DNA from 2 places in the Pseudomonas sp. GW822-FHT03F04 genome. Region 1 is predicted to be linked to the other one. Evidence: predicted binding sites of a transcription regulator. Region 1 holds the regulator's gene; the other holds the start of a gene.

Region 1 (4,210 bases):
GCGCATGTTTAGTGCCCGTTTTGCTCGTCCAGGACAACCTGATACAAGGCTTCGTTGGTGGTGGCGCGACGCAATTTTTCGCGTACGTCCTTGCGGTCGAGCATGCTGGCGATCTGGCGCAGCAGTTCCAGGTGCGCATCGGTGGCGGCTTCCGGGACCAGCAGCACGAACAGCAGGTCGACCGGTGCACCATCGATGGCGTCGAAATCGATGGGTGCTTCAAGGTGCATCAAGGCGCTGATGGGGGATTCGCAACCCTTGAGGCGGCAATGGGGAATGGCGATGCCGTTGCCAAAACCGGTCGAGCCGAGTTTTTCACGGGCAATCAGTGCCTCGAAGACATCTTGCATCTCCAGATCCGGTACTTCCCGGGCGATCAGGTTGGCAATTTGTTCGAGGGCTTTCTTTTTGCTGCCGCCCGGCACGTTCACGAGGGAACGGCCGGGGGTCAGGATGCTTTCAAGTCGGATCATGGGGGTGGGGGTTATCGACCGGTAGCGCCCTGAAGCAGGCTCTGGGTCTTTTCCTTATGCTTTTTGAGTTGTTTATCAAGCTTGTCGGTCAGCGCGTCGATCGCTGCGTACATATCGGTATGTTCCGCGTTTGCGACGACCTCGTTACCGGGAATATGCAGCGTGGCTTCGATTTTCTGCTTCAGCTTCTCGACGCACATCGTGACTTGCACGTTGGTGATCTTGTCGAAATGCCCCTCAAGCCTCTTGAGCTTTTGCTCAACGTACTCACGGAGAGGTTGGGTAACTTCCAGTTGGTGTCCACTGATGTTGACTTGCATACAGCTTCTCCTTCGTTGCCAGTGCATAAAGCGGCAGGCCGAAGAGCCTGCCACTGGAACGCTGTAACGTGGCTTACATCAACCGCTTGCGTTCGCTCGAAGGCGCGATCCCGAGGGATTCGCGGTACTTGGCGACGGTGCGGCGAGCCACCTGAATGCCTTGTGCCTCCAGTAAACCAGCGATCTTGCTGTCACTCAACGGCTTTTTCTGATTTTCCGCGGCAACCAGTTTCTTGATGATCGCGCGGATCGCCGTGGACGAGCATTCGCCGCCTTCGGAGGTGCTGACGTGGCTGGAGAAAAAGTATTTCAGTTCATAAATGCCCCGGGGGGTATGCATGAATTTTTGCGTGGTCACCCGGGAAATCGTCGACTCGTGCATGCCCACCGCTTCGGCGATGTCATGCAGCACGAGAGGCTTCATGGCTTCGTCGCCGTATTCAAGAAAGCCGCGCTGATGCTCGACGATCTGGGTGGCCACTTTCATCAGGGTTTCGTTGCGGCTCTGCAGGCTCTTGATGAACCAGCGGGCTTCCTGCAACTGATTGCGCATGAAGGTGTTGTCGGCGCTGGTGTCGGCGCGGCGCACGAAACCGGCGTACTGGGCGTTGACCCGCAGGCGCGGCACCGATTCCTGGTTCAGTTCGACCAGCCAGCGCTCGTTGTCCTTGCGTACGATGACGTCAGGCACCACGTACTCGGCTTCGGTGGACTCGATCTGCGAACCGGGGCGCGGGTTGAGGCTCTGCACCAGTTCGATGACCTGGCGCAGTTCATCTTCCTTGAGCTTCATGCGGCGCATCAGCTGGCTGTAGTCGCGGCTGCCGAGCAGGTCGATGTAATCGGTGACCAGACGCTTGGCTTCCGCCAGCCAAGGGGTCTTGGCCGACAGCTGGCGCAATTGCAGCAGCAGGCATTCGCCCAGGTTGCGTGCGCCAATGCCGGCAGGTTCGAATTGCTGGATGCGGTGCAGGACGGCTTCGATCTCGTCCAGCTCGATGTCGAGCTCCGGATCGAAGGCGTCGAGAATTTCTTCGAGGGTTTCGTCGAGGTAGCCCTGATTGTTGATGCAGTCGATCAGGGTGACGGCGATCAGGCGATCGGTGTCAGACATCGGCGCCAGGTTCAACTGCCACAGCAGGTGGCTTTGCAGGCTCTCGCCGGCGGAGGTACGGGTGGTGAAGTCCCACTCGTCGTCATCGCTGCTCGGCAGGCTGCTGGCGCTGGTCTGGTAGACGTCTTCCCAGGCGGTGTCGACGGGGAGTTCGTTGGGGATTCGCTCGTTCCATTCGCCATCCTCTAGATTGTCGACCGTCGGTGCGGTCTCCTGATAGGAGGGTTCCTGGATCTCGGTGTTGGGCTTCTGTTCGGCGTTGTCGGCCATGGGATCGGAGTTGTCGAAGTCGTCGCCGTCTTCCTGGCGTTCGAGCATCGGATTGGATTCCAGAGCCTCCTGGATTTCCTGTTGCAGATCCAGGGTCGACAATTGGAGCAGGCGGATGGCCTGTTGCAGCTGCGGTGTCATCGTCAGCTGCTGGCCCATTCTCAAGACTAGCGATGGTTTCATGGCAGGGGCTTAACACCTTATTCGCCGGCGCTATGCGCCATCCACTACAGGGCGCCGAAGCGCCAAACTTAAGCAAATTATATGCCTGAAACTGTCGTGTTTGCCTAGAGCGCTGTAACAATAAAAGCGTATAAAAGTGCGCTTCAACGTTACAGCACCCGGACGGCTGGTCGAATGCTGTCGCGCTTACAGGCGGAACTCGTGACCCAGATACACTTCCTTCACCAGATCGTTGGCGAGGATGGTCGCGGAGTCGCCTTCGGCGATCAGTTGGCCGTCATTGACGATGTAGGCCGTTTCGCAGATATCCAGCGTCTCGCGGACGTTGTGGTCGGTGATCAGTACACCGATGCCCTTGGCCTTGAGGTGGTGAATGATCTGCTTGATGTCGCCCACGGAGATCGGGTCGACACCGGCGAACGGTTCATCGAGCAGGATGAATTTCGGCGCAGTGGCCAGTGCACGGGCGATTTCCACCCGGCGACGCTCACCACCGGACAGGCTCATGCCGAGGTTGTCGCGGATGTGGCTGATGTGGAATTCCTGCAGCAGGCTTTCCAGCTCCTTGCGACGACCGGCCTTGTCGAGCTCCTGACGGGTCTCGAGGATGGCCATGATGTTGTCGGCCACCGACAGTTTGCGAAAGATCGACGCTTCCTGTGGCAGATAGCCGATACCGGCCTTGGCGCGACCGTGCATCGGCTGGTGGCTGACATCCAGGTCGTCGATCAGCACGCGACCCTGATCGGCCTGCACCAGGCCGACGATCATGTAGAAGCAGGTGGTCTTGCCGGCGCCGTTGGGGCCGAGCAGTCCGACGATCTGACCGCTGTCGATCGACAGGCTGACATCGCGCACGACCTGGCGGCTTTTATAGGCCTTGGCCAGGTGCTGAGCTTTCAGAGTTGCCATTACTGGGATTTCTCGTCGGTTTTCTTCTTCGGCTGGATCACCATGTCAATGCGCGGACGCGCTTCGGTGACCTTGTTGCCGGTGGCACGACCCGCGCTGGCCAGCTTTTTCACCGTGTCATAGACGATTTTCTCGCCCTGAGTGGTGTTGTTGTCCTTGTCGACGACTTTCGCCTTGTCGATCAGCACAACGCGGTTTTGCGCGGCGTGGTACTGGATGGTCACGCCCCAGCCCTGTACAGGCTTGGTGTCGCCAGCCGTCTGCAACTGCTCGAAGTAGGCAAGGTTGCCCACCGAGGTCACGACGTCGATATCGCCGGTCGGGGTGCGGGTGATGGTCACGGTGTTGCCTTTGACGATCATCGAACCCTGAGTGATGATCACGTCACCTTTATAGGTGGCAACGCCATTCTTGTCGTCCAGCTGGGCATCGTCGGCCTGAATGCGGATTGGCTGCTCTTGATCGTTCGGCAGAGCCCAGGCGCTCACGCTTCCCAGTGCTGCGCCCAGACTGAGCAAAATAGGGAGGGTTTTAACGAGCCTCATACTGTCCTCTTACGTTCGATAGCAGGTGTATCCTGCTTTCCTTCAAATACGCTTTCATTCCCACGCCGGTCGATACACCGCCAGCGCCGTCGATTCTAACGGGTTGCTGGGTCTGCGCATATTGTTGCTGCGGGAACACTGTCATGCGAGTGGAGGTGATCAGGGTGTCGCGGTTCTTTTCATCGGTGCGCTTGACGCGAACCGAGTCGATCAGCTCGACCTCGGTGCCACCGGAATTCACTTCACCGCGCTCGCTGGTCACGTGCCATGGGAAGTCGGTGCCGCGATACATGTTCAGGTCGGGCTTGGTGACCAGTGTAATGTCGGTCGCCTTGACGTGCTCGGCCTTGTCGGAAGTCATTTCGTACTGCACCTTGCCGTCTTCCAGGTATT
Region 2 (4,210 bases), on a different contig from region 1:
ATGCTCACCCACGTGCCGATCCTCGCCCACGGCACCGCCAAGCGCGTGCTGATCATCGGCGGCGGCGACGGCGGCATGCTGCGCGAAGTGACCAAGCACGCCAGCGTCGAGCACATCACCATGGTCGAAATCGACGGCACCGTGGTCGACATGTGCAAGGAATTCCTGCCGAACCACTCCAAGGGCGCCTACGACGACCCACGCCTGAACCTGGTGATCGACGACGGCATGCGCTTCGTCGCAACCACCACTGAAAAGTTCGACGTGATCATTTCCGACTCCACCGACCCGATCGGCCCGGGCGAAGTGCTGTTCTCGGAAAACTTCTACCAGGCCTGCCACCGCTGCCTGAACGAGGGCGGCATCCTCGTGACCCAGAACGGCACACCGTTCATGCAGATCGAAGAAGTGAAAACCACCGCCGGTCGCCTGCGCAGCCTGTTCCCGGACTGGCACTTCTATCAGGCGGCCGTGCCGACCTACATCGGCGGTTCGATGACCTTCGCCTGGGGCTCGACCAACCCGGCCTACCGCAAACTGAGCCGTGAAACCCTGCAACAGCGCTTCATCGGCAGCGGCATCGTCACCCGTTACTACAACCCGGAAATCCACATCGGCGCCTTCGCCCTGCCGCAATACGTGCTGCAAGCGGTGAACAAGCCAAGCAACGACTGATCACTCAGCCGTTATCACTGCGGGAGCGAGCGGCTTCGTTCCCGCAGATGAAATGTTTTTCATGTTTCATCGGTGTAAAGCTTTTGAACGATCAATCCTGACAAAAGTCGAGATAGATATGAGCCCATTTGCGGGTTTGTTCGAGGAGGCACCAATGCAAAAGTGGAAAGTCACTTTCGTGGATGATCACGGTGAAATTGTCGATGAAATCTTCGAGCGCGCGGAATGCCCCAGCGACGATGAGGCCGCTCGATTGATCAAGGAACGACTCCTTCCTGTCGTCGCCGCACTGGATCTGAACGATCTGGAAGGGCGCACCTCCGATGCAGGCGCCAAAAGCCTGAAAACCCAGAACAGCATCGAAATCCGCAGCATCACGCCCATCTGAAAATCTTCTTGTCCGTAACGTACCAGGCCTTGGCAGCGGCTCTATCTTGGGGCTACTCTGCAAGCGAGATCAGCGAACGGATCGCTAAGGTCTGGTCTTGTCAGCTACATGCTTGTTTCCCGCCGGCAACACGGTTGTCGTAGCGCCTGAGCCGTTCGGCTAGGTGCAGGGAATACGGAAAGTCTATCCATCTATGCGAGGGGGACGTTCATGAGCACAGCCTATCAAGAAGACATCAGCAGCAGCGTGCTGCGCCGCATGAAAGAAGGCGGTTTCGATTTTTCCCGATTCCATCCCATCGAGTTCTACGCCATTTTCCCGGACGAGGAGCGGGCGCGCAGGGCGGCAGGCAAGTTTCGCGGTGAATCCATCAATGCCCAGGTCAGTGCGCGCGACGACGGCGCGTGGTCCCTGGAATTGAGCAAGGTGATGTACGCAACCTACGACGACATTGGCGATTTCGAACAGGGCTTTTCGGCGGTGGTCGAGCCACTGGGCGGCATCATCGAAGGCTGGGGCGTAAAGCAGGAGGTGCGCAACCGCCATCGTTTGAACTGATAACCCTCGCAACACGTCGAGCAACGGCTGACCTTCGGGTCGGCCGTTGTCGTTTCTGCACCCTGAACATCGCCCGGCAAAACCCTGAAACAAGAATCCGGCGCAAAAAAAAGCCACCGGGAGAGGTGGCTGAAAGGGAAGACCGGAAGGAGAGGAAACCGGTCAGGGTTACGGCCGGTAGGGCTGCCAGGGCAAGCCGGATCAGTGGGCTGCGCACTTCGTCAGGGACGTTTCGCAGCGGATGTGCGGATTATCCGCAGGCGGCGCCGGGCAGTGAAATCAACTCTGACTATGCTGGTGATAGGCGACTGCACTGCGTCGCAATGAGGCGGGGGCGATCAGGTTGGGGCATTTGCCGCACAGGAATGGTGCGGTGTTTATGGCGTGAATATCCAACCGATTGAAATCAAAGCGTTTATGCCGATGGCACGGGCCTTGCGAAGGCCTGTATGTCCGGGGTGACAAGGAGTACGGCATGATCCGCACCTATTTTGATGAAATGTACGATGCCGGCGGCCAGGTCCGCCCGCATTACCGGGAGTTTGCCCGCTGGCTGGCCGATACGCCTGACGAGCTGTTGGCCCAGCGGCGACGCGAGGCCGATCTGCTGTTCCATCGTGCCGGGATCACTTTCACGCTCTACGGGGACGAGCAAGGGACAGAACGCCTGATTCCCTTCGACACCATTCCGCGCAGCATTCCCGCCAGCGAGTGGCGGATCGTCGAGCGCGGCTGCATCCAGCGCGTCAAGGCGTTGAACATGTTCCTCGCCGACCTCTATCACGAGCAGCGCATCATCAAGGCCGGGATCATTCCCGCCGAGCAGGTGCTGGCCAACGAGCAATACCAGTTGGCGATGCAGGGGCTGGATCTGCACCGCGATATCTATTCGCACATCTCCGGCGTCGATCTGGTGCGCGACGGCGACGGCACGTATTACGTGCTCGAGGACAACCTGCGCACGCCCAGCGGCGTGAGCTACATGCTCGAAGACCGCAAGATGATGATGCGCCTGTTCCCCGAGCTGTTCGCGGCCCAGCGCATCGCCCCGATCGACCATTACCCGAACCTGCTGCTCGACACCCTGAAAAGCTCAAGCCCCATCGACGACCCGAGTGTGGTGGTACTGACGCCGGGCCGCTTCAACAGCGCGTTTTTCGAGCATGCGTTCCTGGCCCGGGAAATGGGCGTCGAGCTGGTCGAAGGTGCCGATCTGTTCGTGCGCGACGACAAGGTCTTCATGCGCACCACTGACGGCCCGAAAGCGGTAGACGTGATCTACCGCCGGCTCGACGACGCCTTCCTCGACCCGTTGGCCTTCCGCCCGGATTCGATGCTCGGCGTGCCGGGTCTGCTGTCGTCGTATCGCTCTGGCAATGTGGTGCTGGCCAATGCGATCGGCACCGGCGTGGCGGACGACAAGTCGGTGTATCCGTTCGTCACCGAGATGATCCGTTTCTACCTCGATGAAGAGCCGATCCTGAAAAACGTGCCGACCTGGCAATGCCGCAATCCGTCTGAACTTTCCCATGTGCTGGCCAATCTTCCGGATCTGGTGGTCAAGGAAACCCAGGGCTCCGGCGGCTACGGAATGCTCGTGGGGCCGGCGGCAACAACGGCGGAAATCGATGCGTTCCGCGAGCGGATCAAGGCCAAGCCCCACGCGTACATCGCGCAACCGACGCTGTCGCTGTCGACCTGTCCGACCTTTGTCGAAAACGGCATTGCGCCGCGCCATATCGACCTGCGTCCGTTCGTATTGTCCGGCCGCGAAACCCGGGTTGTGCCCGGCGGTTTGACCCGTGTCGCCCTGCGTGAAGGCTCTCTGGTGGTGAATTCATCCCAGGGTGGCGGAACCAAGGACACCTGGGTGGTCGAGGATTGAAGGAAGCCTGCCATGTTAAGTAGAACTGCCTCGGATCTGTACTGGATGTCGCGTTACCTGGAGCGGGCGGAAAACCTCGCCCGCATGCTCGATGTCAGCTATTCGCTGTCGCTGATGCCGCAGGACGGCCGTGGCGACGGTCTGCACGAACTGGCGATGCCGCTGCTGATCACCGGCACGCTGGACGACTACCTGGAACGCCACGGCGAGTTGCATGCCGAGCGATTGCTGCACTTCTTCGCGCTCGACGCGGCCAACCCGGCGAGCATCTATAGCTGCCTCGGCGCGGCGCGAGCCAGTGCCCACGCGGTGCGCGGTCGGATCACCGCCGACATGTGGGAGAACATCAACGCCACCTGGCTGGAGATCCGCGGGATCGCCAACCAGGGCCTCAGCCGCTATGGCATGAGCCGTTTCTGTGAGTGGATCAAGGAACGTTCGCACCTGTTCCGCGGGGCGTCCTACGGCACCATCATGCGCAACGATGCGTTTCGTTTCATCCGGTTGGGCACGTTCATCGAGCGGGCCGACAACACTTTGCGCCTGCTAGACGCCCGCTATGAAATGGCCGGCGATCAGGCCGAAGCGGTCAGCGACGGCACCGCCCACGCCTATTACCAATGGAGTGCCTTGTTGCGGGCCTTGTCCTCGTTCGAGGCCTACACCGAAATCTACCGCGACGCGCCCGGCGCCCGGCATGTCGC

Evidence for each region. Region 1 encodes sigma-54, which starts transcription at its own class of promoters, with help from an activator protein. Its sites were predicted from a motif close to ANTGGCATNNANNTTGCTNT; they were not measured.
Region 2: AC1RMX_RS28905 (circularly permuted type 2 ATP-grasp protein) is a predicted target of sigma-54. The motif match lies at 2,044-2,063, and genes of this name have one in related genera.

The regions. Positions count from the first base shown of each region.
Region 1 is NZ_JBXANF010000007.1:225,889-230,098, forward strand. Features, by position in the region: gene rapZ (RNase adapter RapZ) at 1-6, opposite strand, end outside; gene ptsN (PTS IIA-like nitrogen regulatory protein PtsN) at 9-473, opposite strand; gene hpf (ribosome hibernation-promoting factor, HPF/YfiA family) at 485-793, opposite strand; gene AC1RMX_RS18270 (RNA polymerase factor sigma-54) at 867-2,360, opposite strand; gene lptB (LPS export ABC transporter ATP-binding protein) at 2,547-3,272, opposite strand; gene lptA (lipopolysaccharide transport periplasmic protein LptA) at 3,272-3,817, opposite strand; gene lptC (LPS export ABC transporter periplasmic protein LptC) at 3,804-4,210, opposite strand, start outside.
Region 2 is NZ_JBXANF010000017.1:16,222-20,431, reverse strand. Features, by position in the region: gene speE (polyamine aminopropyltransferase) at 1-675, shown strand, start outside; gene AC1RMX_RS28915 (hypothetical protein) at 830-1,063, shown strand; gene AC1RMX_RS28910 (ribonuclease E inhibitor RraB) at 1,274-1,621, shown strand; gene AC1RMX_RS28905 (circularly permuted type 2 ATP-grasp protein) at 2,097-3,506, shown strand; gene AC1RMX_RS28900 (alpha-E domain-containing protein) at 3,519-4,210, shown strand, end outside.